Linked DNA regions of Methanococcus maripaludis. The main gene of each other region encodes a partner of the protein of the gene in region 2 in a complex. Links are inferred from orthologs where the notes say so. Each region holds a gene or a part of one and is shown on either strand. Other genes may lie near its edges.

Region 1 (6,608 bases), 350 kb from region 2 along the record:
TGAAGATTTGGCAAGAGATGATGTAAAAGTTGTTTTAGGGGATCCACAAGCATGTGCTATCGGAAAAACTGCTAAAAGCATATGTGAAAAGAACGGTGTATGGGAAGATGTAAATTCAAATGTTGAAGTTTTCACGCCTACTGTAAACCAGCTTTTAATATATGAAGCAACAGGGCAGGCAGATGCAACTATAATTTGGGAAGACATGGTTACATGGGCAGAATCTGAAGGAAAAATTGTAGTTATTCAAATACCTAAAGATCAAAACACCATAAAAACAATTCCAACAGCAGTTACCACAATGGCAGAAGATGTTGAAGTTGCAAAAGCTTTCAATGATTATGTAGTTTCCGAAGAATCGTTAGAAATCTGGCAGAACTGGGGTTTTAATCCATGCAACTGATTAGTTTTAAAAAAATGTCAATATTTCTGACATTTTTGTTTACCTTTTTACTATTTTTATCGATAAGTTCACTTATTTTAGTTCCAAAGTTTGAAGATGTTTTGAGTTCAATTTTTAATCCAGAAATGATTTATTCACTTAAAGTATCGTTATATTCCTCTTTAATTTCAACAGGAATTGTTTTGGGTTTTTCAATACCTACAGGCTACGCCATATCGAGGTATTCATTTCCTGGAAAAAGCATTGTAAAAGCAATACTTGATTTACCTATAGCTTTTCCTGAACTTGTACTGGGCCTTGCACTTTTACTTTTATTCGGGCAAACTTTTATCGGAGACATTTTAGAATTTTTTGGAATAAAAGTAGTATTTACTAAACTAGGAATAGTTGTAGCTCAGATTTTTACCGCACTTCCCTATGCAATAAGGATAGTATGTTCTACTTTTCAGGATATTAATCCAAGATACGAACTTGTTTCAAGAAGCCTTGGATACAGCGAGTTTGAAACTTTTAAAAATGTTACCCTGCCAATGGCAAGAAGCGGGATTTTTGCTTCATCTATAATCGCGTTTGCAAGGTGTATGGGTACGTTTGGAACGGTTTTGATGCTTGCAGGTGGAACGTACATGTACACAGAAACGCTTCCAATAACTTTGTACCTAAACATGTCATACGGTAATCTTGGAATGGCGATTTCAAGCGGAATTGTGCTTTTAATGATATCATTTATCGCGATTTTGATATTTGAGAAATACGAAGGAGGGAAATTTTGAGTTTCGTTAAAATTGAAAACTTGAATATCAATCTGGGCGAATTTAAGTTAGAAGACGTTAATTTAAGCGTTGAAAAAGGAGATTATGTAACAATAATCGGGCCAACAGGTAGTGGAAAATCTATTCTTTTAGAAACTGCACTTGGATTTTATACTCCTGAAACTGGAAAGATATTTTTGGAAGAAAAAGAGATAACAAACTTAAATCCTGAAAAAAGAGATATAAGTATAATTTATCAAGATTATGCACTGTTTCCGCACATGACGGTTTATGAAAATATTGAATACGGTCTTAAAAAACGGTTGAATGACAAAAAAGCCATAAAAGAGGAAATTCTTCAAATAACAAAAATGCTTGGAATTGATCATCTGTTAAACCGAAAACCTGAAACACTGAGTGGTGGGGAAATGCAGAGGGCATCCATTGCAAGAGGGCTTATCATAAAGCCAAAAATCCTGTTTATGGACGAACCATTCAGTGCTCTGGATGTTAAAACTAAAGAAAAGATAAGAATTCTTGTTAAAACTGCGATAAAAAAATATGGAACAACGGTACTCCATGTAACACACGATTTTGAAGATATTTGGAGTCTTGCAGATAAAGTCTTGATAATGAAGGGCGGTAGGGTTTATCAGTACGGAACTCCTGAAGAAGTATTTTCAAATCCTTCATCTGAAATTGTTGCAGATTTTGTTGGTACAAACATTTTGGATTCAAAAGTGGAAGAAATATCTGGAAATATTTCAATTTTGGATGTTTCCGGAGTAAAAATATATTCTTCAGACATTGCAAAAGTCGGCGAGAATGTAAAAGTATCAATAAGGCCCGAAAATATAATCGTTGCTTTAAAGTGTTTTGACAGCTCCGCAAAAAACGTATTCAATGGAAAAGTTACTGAAATTAAAAAAAGAGGACACTTGGTCTGGTTAACACTGGATATCGGCGGTGTTGATTTAAAAGTACTTGTTACACCAAATTCTCTTGAAGCTTTGGAAATTGAAGAAAATAAAAATTTATGTGTGATGTTTAAAGCAACAGGCGTTAAAATAATAAGATAATAATTTATTTTTTTAATTTTTCGATATGGTTTAAAACTGCAATAACACTCATTGCAACCCCTTCAACTTCGATTCCACCGACTCCTTTTACGCCATCTCCAACAAGTAATAAGTTGTTTTTAACGATTGGATTTAAGTCAGTTCCATTTGAGGCATGATTTACAGGCCAACCATTACCGTAACTTTGGATAGATATTACTTCGTAATCTTTTCCACCAAATAATGATTCAACATCATTTAAAGCAAGGTTTATCTCTTCTTTAGTATTGTTTTTTATTTGGGTTGCATGTAGCATTATTAAATTGTAGTCTTCCTTTGCCAAACTCCTGTCAACGTTTGAAGGCTGGTTTAAACCGTTAATTCTTTCACAATCTGTTGTAAATATGACACTTGCGCCATCCACGAGACTAGATTTACTTGCAACGTTTATTTTTATTCCTTTTGATGGAACCGGCTCTTTTTCAATAAATTTAATATTTGAAAGGCTTTCCGTTACTTTTGGAGATGCATTGCTGATTATTATGTCAAATGGTTCTGAATCAATAAAAGCACCATTTTCTTCAACTTCAATTTTTTCTACCGTATGATTTGTGTGGATTTTCCCGCCGTTTTTATTAATTATTTCAATAAGGCTATCTGTAACGCCCTTGCAACCACCAACCGGAATTCCTGGGCCCCCAAATTTATGGTATAATTTACTTATTTCGATAATTTCTGACATTGGGGTATCATATGCATTTAAACTTAAAGCCCAACCACTAAATGAGTTTCCAACAGCAAGGGCAAGAGGAATATCCTCTAAAAATTCACCAAATGACATATTTTTGTCGATTTTTCCAAGTTTAAGGCTTGCAGCAAGTTTTAATGCTTTTAATTTTTCTTTTGCACTAACTAATCCAAAAATGTCTTTATAAAGATGATTTTTTCCATTTATTCTAAAATAACCGTCCGGCACGGAATTTACTATTTTTACATTACTTCCTGCTCTTCGAAGGGTTTGTGCTAAATACCCGTAGTTTCCATGAGGGATCATGTGAAGGGCTCCTGTTGTCAGTTGGAATCCTTTGTAGGGAATATTTGTAAATCTACCTCCAACAAATGGAAGTTTTTCGTAAATTGTAACTGAGTGTTCTTTTGATAAAATTGCACCGCTTAATAGGCCCCCAAGGCCTGCTCCAATAATTCCAATCTTCATAAACATCACTTAAAAAAATTTAAAATAAAAATAAGTTGAAAAAATAGTAGTTAATTATCCGTACATTACGGTTAATTGTGGCATGTCGTAACTGCATTTTTCTTTCTTACCTGTGATTTTTGAGATAGCTTCTCTGAAGTCATCCATTTTGATGAATTCTCTTTCTTCTCTTATTGCAAACATACCAGCTTCAGTACATACTGCTTTTAAGTCAGCACCGACCATGTTTTCTGCAATTTTTGCAACTTCTCTTAAGTCCACACCTTTAAGGTTCATTTTTTCAGTGTGGATTTTTAAGATTTCGAGTCTTCCATCTTCATCAGGCATTGAAATTTCAATGATTCTATCAAATCTTCCAGGTCTGAGTATTGCAGGATCTAAAATGTCTGGTCTGTTTGTCGCAGCAATGATTTTTACATCGCCTCTTGAATCAAAACCATCCATTTCTGCAAGAAGCTGCATTAAAGTTCTTTGAACTTCTCTATCTCCACCGGTTAATGATTCAGTTCTTTTGCTTGCAACTGCATCGATTTCATCAATAAATATGATGCAGGGGGATTTTTCTTTTGCAAGTTTGAAAACATCTCTTACAAGTTTTGCACCTTCACCGATGAATTTTTTGACGAGTTCTGAGCCGACAACTCTAACAAATGATGCATTGGTTTCGTATGCAACAGCTTTTGCAAGGAGCGTTTTTCCAGTTCCTGGCGGACCATAGAGTAATACTCCTTTTGGTGGAACGATACCCACTTTTTCAAATAATTCTGGGTTTTTAAGTGGGAGTTCTACTACTTCTTTAATATCTCTAATCTGGTTGTTCAAACCACCGATATCTTCAAAGGAAATGTCTGGTTTTTCCTCGATTTCCATTGCCATAGCTCGGTAGTCTTTTTCTTTAGGCAATACTTCAACAATCGCTAAAGTCTGCTGGTTTAAACAAACTCTTGCTCCTGGAACAATATCCTCAGGATCTACGAATTGTGAAAGGTTTACAAGGAAGTTTGGCCCTGTAGAACTTTTAACAACAGCCTTTCTTTCATTTACTTTATCAAGTATTGTACCGAGTATGAGTGGTGGAATTCTTAATTTATCAAGTTCTCGCTTTAATATTTCATTTTCTTTTTTAATTTGTACATTCTCTCTATTAATATCTTTATTTTTTAATTCCAATCTCAATACTTTGCTTTCTAACTCTGCGATCTGAGTTTTTTCTTTAAATTCTTTTAAATCCATTTTATTTTTTTCTATATCTGTGGAATAATCATCTGGGTAACTCATGATTTACCTCCGTAATAAATATGATAAAAATAGTTCTATATAGCGCTTTCTCATTGATTTTCTTTCTCGCAAAACAGTTTTTACACCTATCGAAAACATTTTTACAACTATTATTCAATAAGGGTATATGTTTATAATTTATTTGGACTATATAAATTTATGGATATAATATATAAATAGCAAAAATAGATAATATTAAATAATTGAAGATATATTCTCTAATGAAGCATTTACCATTTGAATGCTATGTAATCAGGATAACTTGGACAAAAATATCTTTAAATTTAGTATATTAAGGTGTAGGTATGCAATGCGAACTCTGCGGAAAAGAGGTTACGAATATCATTAAAACAAGAGTAGAAGGCGTAGAAATGAATGTTTGCGAGGCTTGCGCAAAATTTGGAATGTCGCCTAAAGGATATTCTAGAAAACCAAAGGCAGTATTCAAAAATGAAACAAAACAAAAACAAGCTAAAAGACCTAGAAGAGACATGTTTGATAATTTAAAAACCCTAGTCGAAGATTACGGTTCTCTTGTAAAAGAAGCAAGGGAAAAGAAAAACATGACTTTAGAGGAACTTTCAAGAGCTGTTGGAATTAAAGAATCCCTCATTCATAAAATAGAAAGAAATGAAATCGAGCCTGAGGAAAAATACGTAAAAATCCTTGAAAAAGAACTTGGAATTTCTTTCTACGAAGAAGGAGATCTAAATTACGAAACAAGCAATGAAGATAGTGAATTTACTCTTGGAGACTTCATTAAAGTTAAAAAAAGAAAATAACTTAATAATTAATTTATCAATGTTCCTTTTACATTTTTTAAAAGGGCATTGTATATATTTCTTTTTTTATTTCCATTGAAAATTATCGTTTTAATGCCTAATTTGTAGCATTCCATTACTTTTAGATGCATTCCACCCGTTACATCTTTTTTATTTGATGGTTTCAACGATTTTAAAACATCATTGATATTTTTTGAATTAATATTCTCGATTATTTTAAACTCTGAATCCCATACTCCATCGACGTCCGATGCATGAAGGCTTAAATCAGGATTTAATTTTTTTGAAAGAAATGGAAGTGCATGATCTCCTGAAAAAATCTTGAAATTATCTGTTTTTTCATCAATTACGATATCTCCATGAATTACTGGAATCAATCCCTTATCGAGCATTTTTTCAACTGCGTTAGTGTCAAAATGTAAATTTGAATCATTATCAAAAGTAATGAATGACGAAGCTTGAATTGAAACTGCAGGAATTTCAAAGTTTTGAAGTTCTTCAATTACAATGTTGTTGAATTTACGCATTGCTTTTTGAATTTCCCAGTATCCTTTTTCCATATTTTCAAATTTTCCATCTTTAAGATATTTTTTTGCAACAGGGTGGCCAAAAGAGCCTCCACCATGAACAATAATTAGTTTAAACTCTTCGTTTTTAGATTTGTAGTATTCAATTGATTCTTTTATTTCAATCGCGATATTTTCTAAATTTTCCCAGTTTATTGAGTAAGGGATGTTTTTATCGCAGAGGATGCTCCCGCCTAGTTTTAAGATTGCAAACATGGATATACACCAAAAAAAAGATTATTGGGGGTTTTCTGTAAAATAAGGTAGCGTTTCATTTGTAGTTATTAAAATAGGTTTATCAATTTCTTTTAATCTTTCAAATAAAAGTTCTTTTCCAGAATTTGAAAGTGCAAAAATTGGAACTCCGCTTCCAGCCTGCGCTTTTATATTAAATGATTTTGATTTTAAAAGGTTTTTCGATGCACATGCTGAAATTAAGTCGATATATTGTAGATATTCATCATAATCTGAAAGACCAATTCCTGTCGTATGAACTCCAAAAGTTATGATTTTTACATCATTCTTTTCCAACTTTTTTATTTCTAAAGCATCT
Region 2 (6,557 bases):
AGGCTTTCTTGTAATTCAGTGTATCTTTTCTGCATTTTTTCTTCTTGTTTTTCAAAGGTAGTTACTCTTAACTGGAGTGTTTCTATCTTTTCACTTAATTCTTCTTTTACTTCAGCCTTGTTTCTTTTAACGAGGATTCCACCAGCCATCTTAAATACTTCTTCGGAATCAGATTTTTCCATTTCTTCAATAGCTTTTTCCATTTCCTTTAATTGTGTTTCAAACTGCTGTTTTTGGTACATTATCATTTGTAACTGCTGCTGGAGTTGTTGGAATTGCATTAATTGATTTTGAACGTTTGCAGGTAATTCCATGATTTCAATCCTCTTTTAGGTTTAATTTATTTTTAAACTAATTTTATTTACCAATTATTATTCATCTTCTGTTAGTTTATATATACTTTCTGCAACTTTTATCCAACGAATATATGAATAAATAGACGCTTTTAAGATACTCAATTCGTCAGAAATGCACGAAATAATAATTGAATTTTCAAAAAGGTCCATTTTGCACTTTGATCGAACTTGCGATGCGACATGTTCTGGATAAACAGATTCATAAATAATTCTGGCTTTTTTTGGAGTTTCAAAAGTCAATTTTAATGTAAATTTGGGATATGTCATAATAACACTATTCAATATCGAGTATTTTTACAGTTTTTATTTTCAAACTCGGACCCATATTTTCTGAGCCTTTGTGAACTTCAATGTAAAATGTGGACTCATCAACCGTTTTAAAGGTAATTACAACTTCAGAATTCTCTTCCTTATAATTACTCAATTTTTTGAATAAGTATTCAAAGAAGAATTCTTTTAAATGTTCAGTATTTTTATCAAACTTTGAACCCAGTTTTCCAGAATTTTTAAATGCTTTTCCTGAAACTTCCCGTTGAAGTTTTAAGGATAAGTTCATAGAAAGAATTTTATTATTTTCAAAATTAAATATTTTGAGCCTTCCAGGGTTTCCTTTTAGTTCTTCTACAATTATCATATCGTCCTTATTTTCGATTAGCTCGGAGAGAGGAATTTTTCCTCGGTTTAATATTTTAAAATTAAAAACCCTCGCTAAATCATTTACAAGGCTTCTGGTTCTTTGAGAAGGTTTTCTGGAAGTCGTAATTATCATTATCTTGCCTGAACTTTTTTAACTATTTTAGGTCTTAATTTTATCAAAACTCTGTTACTACAGTGAGGGCATTTAGCTTTTAATCCTATTTCATCAAGAGTTACGATTTTTCCGCAGTTGGAACATCTGTACTCTGCCATAATATCACCTAAAAAAGCTTAAAATGAAAAATAAATGGTTTAAAAATAATTAAATTAGATTTCTCTACTTTTACTTTCAATAACTCTTCTGATTGCTTTTGTAACAACTTTACCAGCACCAGTTTCAGGAGTGTATGCTCCACCAGCGATTTTTGCACCGCATTTTTCACATACCCAGATAGAGGTTCCTGCTCTTTTTAATTTAGGGAATGCACAAACAGGGCATTTGTAATCTTTGTTTTGTTTGATTTCAACGTCTCTTAATCTTACTCTGATTTTTCTACCGTATCTTGATCCAAATCTTCCTGCTGAACCAATTTTTTTAGTGTGGCTAAATTCTACCATTATTTCACCTGTTTCTATCCGTAAATTGATTATTCATATCTTTTAAGTACTTTAGTTTGAACAGTTCCTTTTGTAAGTTTGTTCAAATGCATGTAAAATTCGTTTTCAATACCACTCGGAATTTCGATTACAAGAACAAGCGAACCATCGCCCAACCATTCTTCCTGTTTAGTTGCGCCATATTCATGAAGTGTGTGGTAGGCATTTGCAGCGAATTCTCCAAGAATTTTGACTGCAACATCCCTTTTTTCAAACTTAATGGGTAAAAGTTTCCTCAATTCCTTAATAATCTTAGGAATTTGTTCTTCAGCGCTTTTGTAAATATCAACACTGAGTCTAGCTTCTTCCATAGCGTTTTCAATCCTTTTAGGCGGGTGAGGTGTATCAGTCTGGGGGTTTATCGTGTTTTTTGAAATTATCGACACGATCTGCTTTCTTTTTAGTTCTTGTATTTCTTTTCGCTGGTTAGCTGTTAATTGAACAGTTCCTTTTTTTAGTATCTGTTCTGCAATTTCCAAAGGATTTAACGTTTCAAAAATCTTCAAAAGTACGTCTTCTGGAACTTTTTCTCCTTTTCCAGAGTCCTTGTAAACCGTTTCAGCGGCCAAGATTTCTGAGATGCCTATTGGCTGTCCTTCTTTAAATTTAGCTGCCAAGTATGGATCCACGAGTATTTCGAATTTTTCCCCATGTGATTGAAGCCTTGCTATAACAGCATTGTCCAATGACACCATATCTATCCCTTCTTTTATTTATATACCTTTCCCCGCATTAAATAAAACCATAATTTGGGTTTTTTCAGGTATTTATTCTCAATTTATCTTAATTTAACTTATTCACTATCTTCTTCGCCTTTATTTTTTTCAGCTTCCTCTTCTTCAGCCTTAACTTTTTCGTAAACTGCTTTTACGATTTTTTCAATTTCATTAACACTTATTTTTTCAACTAATTTTCCAGAATCTTTTATTATGGCCATATCAATATTTTCAGGCTTTAATTCTTCAGTAGTTTTACTTAAAGCGTAAAGTGCTAATTCCATTCCTTCGCTAACAGTCATATTTTCGTCGTATTTTGATTCAAGAACTTCCATTGCGATAGGCCTTCCAGAACCAATTGCTGTAGCTTTGTATTCTATTAAAGCTCCACTTGGGTCAGTTTCAAACAGTCTTGCACTGTGTCTGTCGATTCCAGTAATTAAAAGTGCTAAACCAAATGGTCTTGCACCACCGTGTTGAGTGTATGCCTGTTTAATGTCGCAGATTTTTTTTGCAAGTGCTTCAACAGTGATTGCTTCACCATAAGAAACCCTGTTCATCTGAGCTTCGATTCTCGCTCTATCAATTAAAACTCTTGCATCCGCAACTAAACCTGATGTAGCAGCTACAATATGGTCGTCGATTTGAAATATTTTTTCAATTGATGAAACGTCAATTAATTTACTTGTAATTCTCCTATCGACTGCGAGAACCACTCCATCTTTACACTTAATTCCTACAGCAGTAGTTCCTCGTCTCACTGCTTCTCTAGCATATTCAACCTGATAAAGTCTTCCTTCAGGGCTGAATATTGTTATTGCTCTATCGTATCCTGATGCTGGAACCATTTGTTGCATATAATTGCCTCCAAAATTTAAATTAATAAGTATGAATTGTAAATTAACGGATATAATAACTACTTTTCGCTGAATTTTTATATATATCTATCTTTTTATCCTCCGAAACACACTTCCGCTATATATTAATATATTAGAAAATCTAATATATTCATGTACAGATAGGTGATAGTATGATCCCTGTAACAATTTCTGAAGAAGCAATGGAATTTATAAACGAAAAAATAAGCGATACGGGTTCAAAAGACTTGATCGTGTTTTTCGAAGGATTTGGTTGAGGGGGTCCTAAATTCGGGATTGACACAGCAAGTAAAATCCTTGAAACAGATGAAAAAATTTACGATGAAGAGTTTAGAATCTTTATCGACAAAATGGCAAGACAGGTATTAAACGAAGTATATATCATCGTTAAAAAATCCGTTTTCAGCGGAAAATACCTGGCAGTAAAAGGAGCAGGTGGATGCTGTTAATTTAAGAACCCTAAATAGGGATTAAAGACAGCATACCTTATTTTTTTCTATTTTTTATTGTATTATTTTGTTATAATTAATGCATCTCCAACGAATCCGCCTTGGCCTTCTTCTTTGATAAATGCAGGGTTGATGTCGATTTCACTTATTTCATCATAAGTTTCCATTAAAACTCCAACTCTAACGATCAATTCTTTTAAGAATTCGATATCGCTTCTTTTTTCGCCTCTAACTCCTTCTAAGATTTTATATGATTTTAGGGAGTGAAGTATTTCTCCAGCGTATTCTTTTGTTATCGGGGTAATTCCAAAGGAAACATCCTTTAAAACTTCTACGAATATTCCCCCAAGCCCAGTCATAACAACAGGCCCAAATACTGGATCTCTTTTAGCACCAATAATAATTTCTTTTCCGGTGACAAACTGTTCGATTAAGACACCATCGATAATTCCATCGATTTTTCTATCAAACAAATATTTTTCCCCATTTTTCATTATCGTTTCAAATGCTTCAGATGCATCACTAGGATCGATTATAACACAACCTGCATCTGATTTGTGTAAAATATCTGCTGAAACAACTTTCATTACTACTTTTCCTAAATTTTCAGCGTATTCTTTAGCTTCTTCTTTAGTTGTGGCAACAAATTTTTCAGGGATTGCAAATCCATTCAATTTTAAAAACTCTTTTGAGTTGCTTTCATTTGCATTTGCAAGCAGTTCATCAATTTTTTCAGGGTTTTTAGTTTTAGCTTCTGCAATTTCGGCTCTGATTTCATTTAAGTATTCAGGGCTGTCGTATTTGTCCATGAGGTGGCTTTGTCTGTATAAACAAGCCAATGCGTGAACTGCAAGTTCTGGGCAGATGAATGAAGGAATTCCTTTTTCCTGTAAGTAGCTTCTTGCTTCTAATACGGAAGTTCCTCCAACAAATGAGGCAACAATTGGAATTTTATCTTTTTTACATATCATGTAGTTTTTAAGTTTTACAAGTTCTCTAGCAACACCAAGAGCATCAGTCATTCCTTGAGGGGTTAATATTGCGAGTAATCCATCTACGTTTGGATCATTTTCAACCAACTCAAATGCGTGTTTGTATCTATTGACATCTGCATCCCCAATTAAATCCAATGGATTTGAAATACCTGATGTATCCGGTAAATATTTTTTCAATTCAGAAACAGTTGTCGCCGAAAAGTCTGCAAGTTCGAGTCCACATTTTTCAACAGAATCTGCTGCCAAAACACCAAATCCGCCTGCGTTTGTTACAACAGCAAGTTTTTTGGATCTCATTGGGGGTTGTACTGAAAATATTTTTAAAAGATTTACGAGGTCTTCAAAGCTTTCTACATTAAATACACGACTTTTTTTGAATGCTGCATCGTATACTGCGTTGTTTCCTGCAAGACTTCCTGTGTGTGAAGAAGCAGCTTTTGCACCTTCTTCGGATTTTCCACTTTTTAAAACAATTACTGGTTTTTTCCTTGAGATTTTTTTAGCAGCACTAATGAATTTTTCGTCCTTTAAACCTTCGATATAAAGCGCTACAACTTTCGTGTGAGGGTCATTTTCAAGGTAATTTAATAATTCATACTCTTGAACATCGATTTTGTTACCCATACTCACGATTTTTGAAAATCCTAGGTTATAATAATTTGCAATATCAAGAAGTGCAGTCATGATCGCTCCACTTTGCGATATAAACGCAATATTTCCCATTTTTGAAAATTCTTTACTGAATGACGCGTTTAAATGGTTGTGAAGATTTATCACACCAAGACAGTTTGGACCGATTGTTCTAATTCCATACTGTTCGCTAATTGCTTTTAACCGGTCTTCTAGCACGTGGTTGTTGGTTTCTGCAAATCCTGCCGTAATAATTATTGCAGCTTTTACTCCTTTTCTTCCACATTCTTCCATAGCATCTACTGCATATTCTGCAGGAATCGATATAATTACAAGGTCTGGAGTTTCAGGAATGTCTAAAACAGAACCGTAGCATTTAATTCCATATACTTCGTTGTATTTTTTGTTAACAGGATATACTTTTCCACCGTGTTGTTTAAAATTCAACAAGTTTTTCATTACGGACTGTCCTACTTTTCCTTCTATTTCTGATGCACCAATTACTGCAACGGATTTTGGGTTGAATATTCCTTCAAGCGTGTTCATATAAATCCCTCGGTTTGTTATATTCTGATAAACATAATCATAATTATAATTAATAATAATTAACAATAGGTAATTACAGTTTAATTTAATATATGTATTTTTCGGATTGAATGATTGTGATAAATTCAGTTTTCAGGTGTTGAAGGGTATGAAAGACATCAAATGCGTTCAGAAAACAGGAAATATTTTAGAATTTGAACAGCTAAGAGAAAAACTCGGGATTATTGATAAAAAGGACGTATCTTCTTTAGAAATAAAGGTGATTGACGAAAATTCAGAACAGTACGGAATCTCAAAAGAAAAATTAATGGAAAATGCTGGAAGGGCAGTTTACGAAGAAATTGCTAATTTGAACTTTGATTTTTCAAAAGTGTATGTATTGTGCGGAACAGGAAATAATGGGGGAGATGGGTTTGTTATTGCAAGACACATATCGAATAATTTTGCTACATTTGTCGTATTAGTTGGAAACGAAAGAAAAATAAGAACTTCTGAAACTCAAAAAAACTTTAATATCCTCAAGAATATGGAAGTTTTTGGTAATTTAGAATATATGAATATTTTAGAAAATGAAAATGCAATTGATCTAATAAAAACGCTTGAAAATGAACTAAAAAATGAAAATGTATTGGTAATTGATTCAATGCTTGGAACAGGAATTACTGGAAATTTAAAAAATCCTTATTCAACAATA

Evidence for each region.
Region 1: the proteins of psmA (region 2) and MMJJ_RS05910 are in contact, whole or in part, in a cryo-EM structure (PDB 6HE5), measured with the Archaeoglobus fulgidus proteins. The link is inferred for Methanococcus maripaludis from one-to-one orthologs. Residues at the interface, in WP_010877997.1 of Archaeoglobus fulgidus: Ala30, Arg33, Gly34, Ala35, Asp51, Arg53, Val54, Lys66, Ser79, Gly80, Leu81, Val82, Met166; in WP_010879468.1 of Archaeoglobus fulgidus: Asp391, Leu392, Lys393, Gly394, Met396, Phe397, Val398.

What each region holds. Positions count from the first base shown.
Region 1 is NZ_CP026606.1:1,096,673-1,103,280, forward strand. The notes cover bases 2,596-5,550. They hold MMJJ_RS05910 (proteasome-activating nucleotidase), read right to left. Parts: upstream 4,708-5,550; coding sequence 3,484-4,707; downstream 2,596-3,483. Other genes in these bases: MMJJ_RS05905 (NAD(P)-binding protein), read right to left, coding at 2,596-3,429; MMJJ_RS05915 (multiprotein bridging factor aMBF1), read left to right, coding at 5,013-5,489; MMJJ_RS05920 (isopentenyl phosphate kinase), read right to left, coding at 5,498-5,550. Also shown: modA (molybdate ABC transporter substrate-binding protein), read left to right, coding at 1-403; MMJJ_RS05895 (ABC transporter permease), read left to right, coding at 394-1,176; MMJJ_RS05900 (ATP-binding cassette domain-containing protein), read left to right, coding at 1,173-2,234; more of MMJJ_RS05905, read right to left, coding at 2,239-2,595; more of MMJJ_RS05920, read right to left, coding at 5,551-6,271; MMJJ_RS05925 (methanogenesis marker 8 protein), read right to left, coding at 6,293-6,608. UniProt on the Methanocaldococcus jannaschii protein: ATPase which is responsible for recognizing, binding, unfolding and translocation of substrate proteins into the archaeal 20S proteasome core particle.
Region 2 is NZ_CP026606.1:745,414-751,970, reverse strand. The notes cover bases 1,333-4,236. They hold psmA (archaeal proteasome endopeptidase complex subunit alpha), read right to left. Parts: upstream 3,223-4,236; coding sequence 2,443-3,222; downstream 1,333-2,442. Other genes in these bases: MMJJ_RS04005 (acetate--CoA ligase family protein), read right to left, coding at 3,755-4,236; MMJJ_RS04015 (ribosome assembly factor SBDS), read right to left, coding at 1,640-2,344; rpl37A (50S ribosomal protein L37Ae), read right to left, coding at 1,333-1,610. Also shown: MMJJ_RS04040 (prefoldin subunit beta), read right to left, coding at 1-314; MMJJ_RS04035 (KEOPS complex subunit Pcc1), read right to left, coding at 372-623; MMJJ_RS04030 (rRNA maturation protein), read right to left, coding at 631-1,125; MMJJ_RS04025 (DNA-directed RNA polymerase subunit P), read right to left, coding at 1,125-1,265; more of rpl37A, read right to left, coding at 1,320-1,332; more of MMJJ_RS04005, read right to left, coding at 4,237-5,863; MMJJ_RS04000 (NAD(P)H-hydrate dehydratase), read left to right, coding at 6,012-6,557. UniProt on the Methanocaldococcus jannaschii protein: Component of the proteasome core, a large protease complex with broad specificity involved in protein degradation. The M.jannaschii proteasome is able to cleave oligopeptides after Glu, Asp, Tyr, Phe, Trp, slightly after Arg, but not after Ala.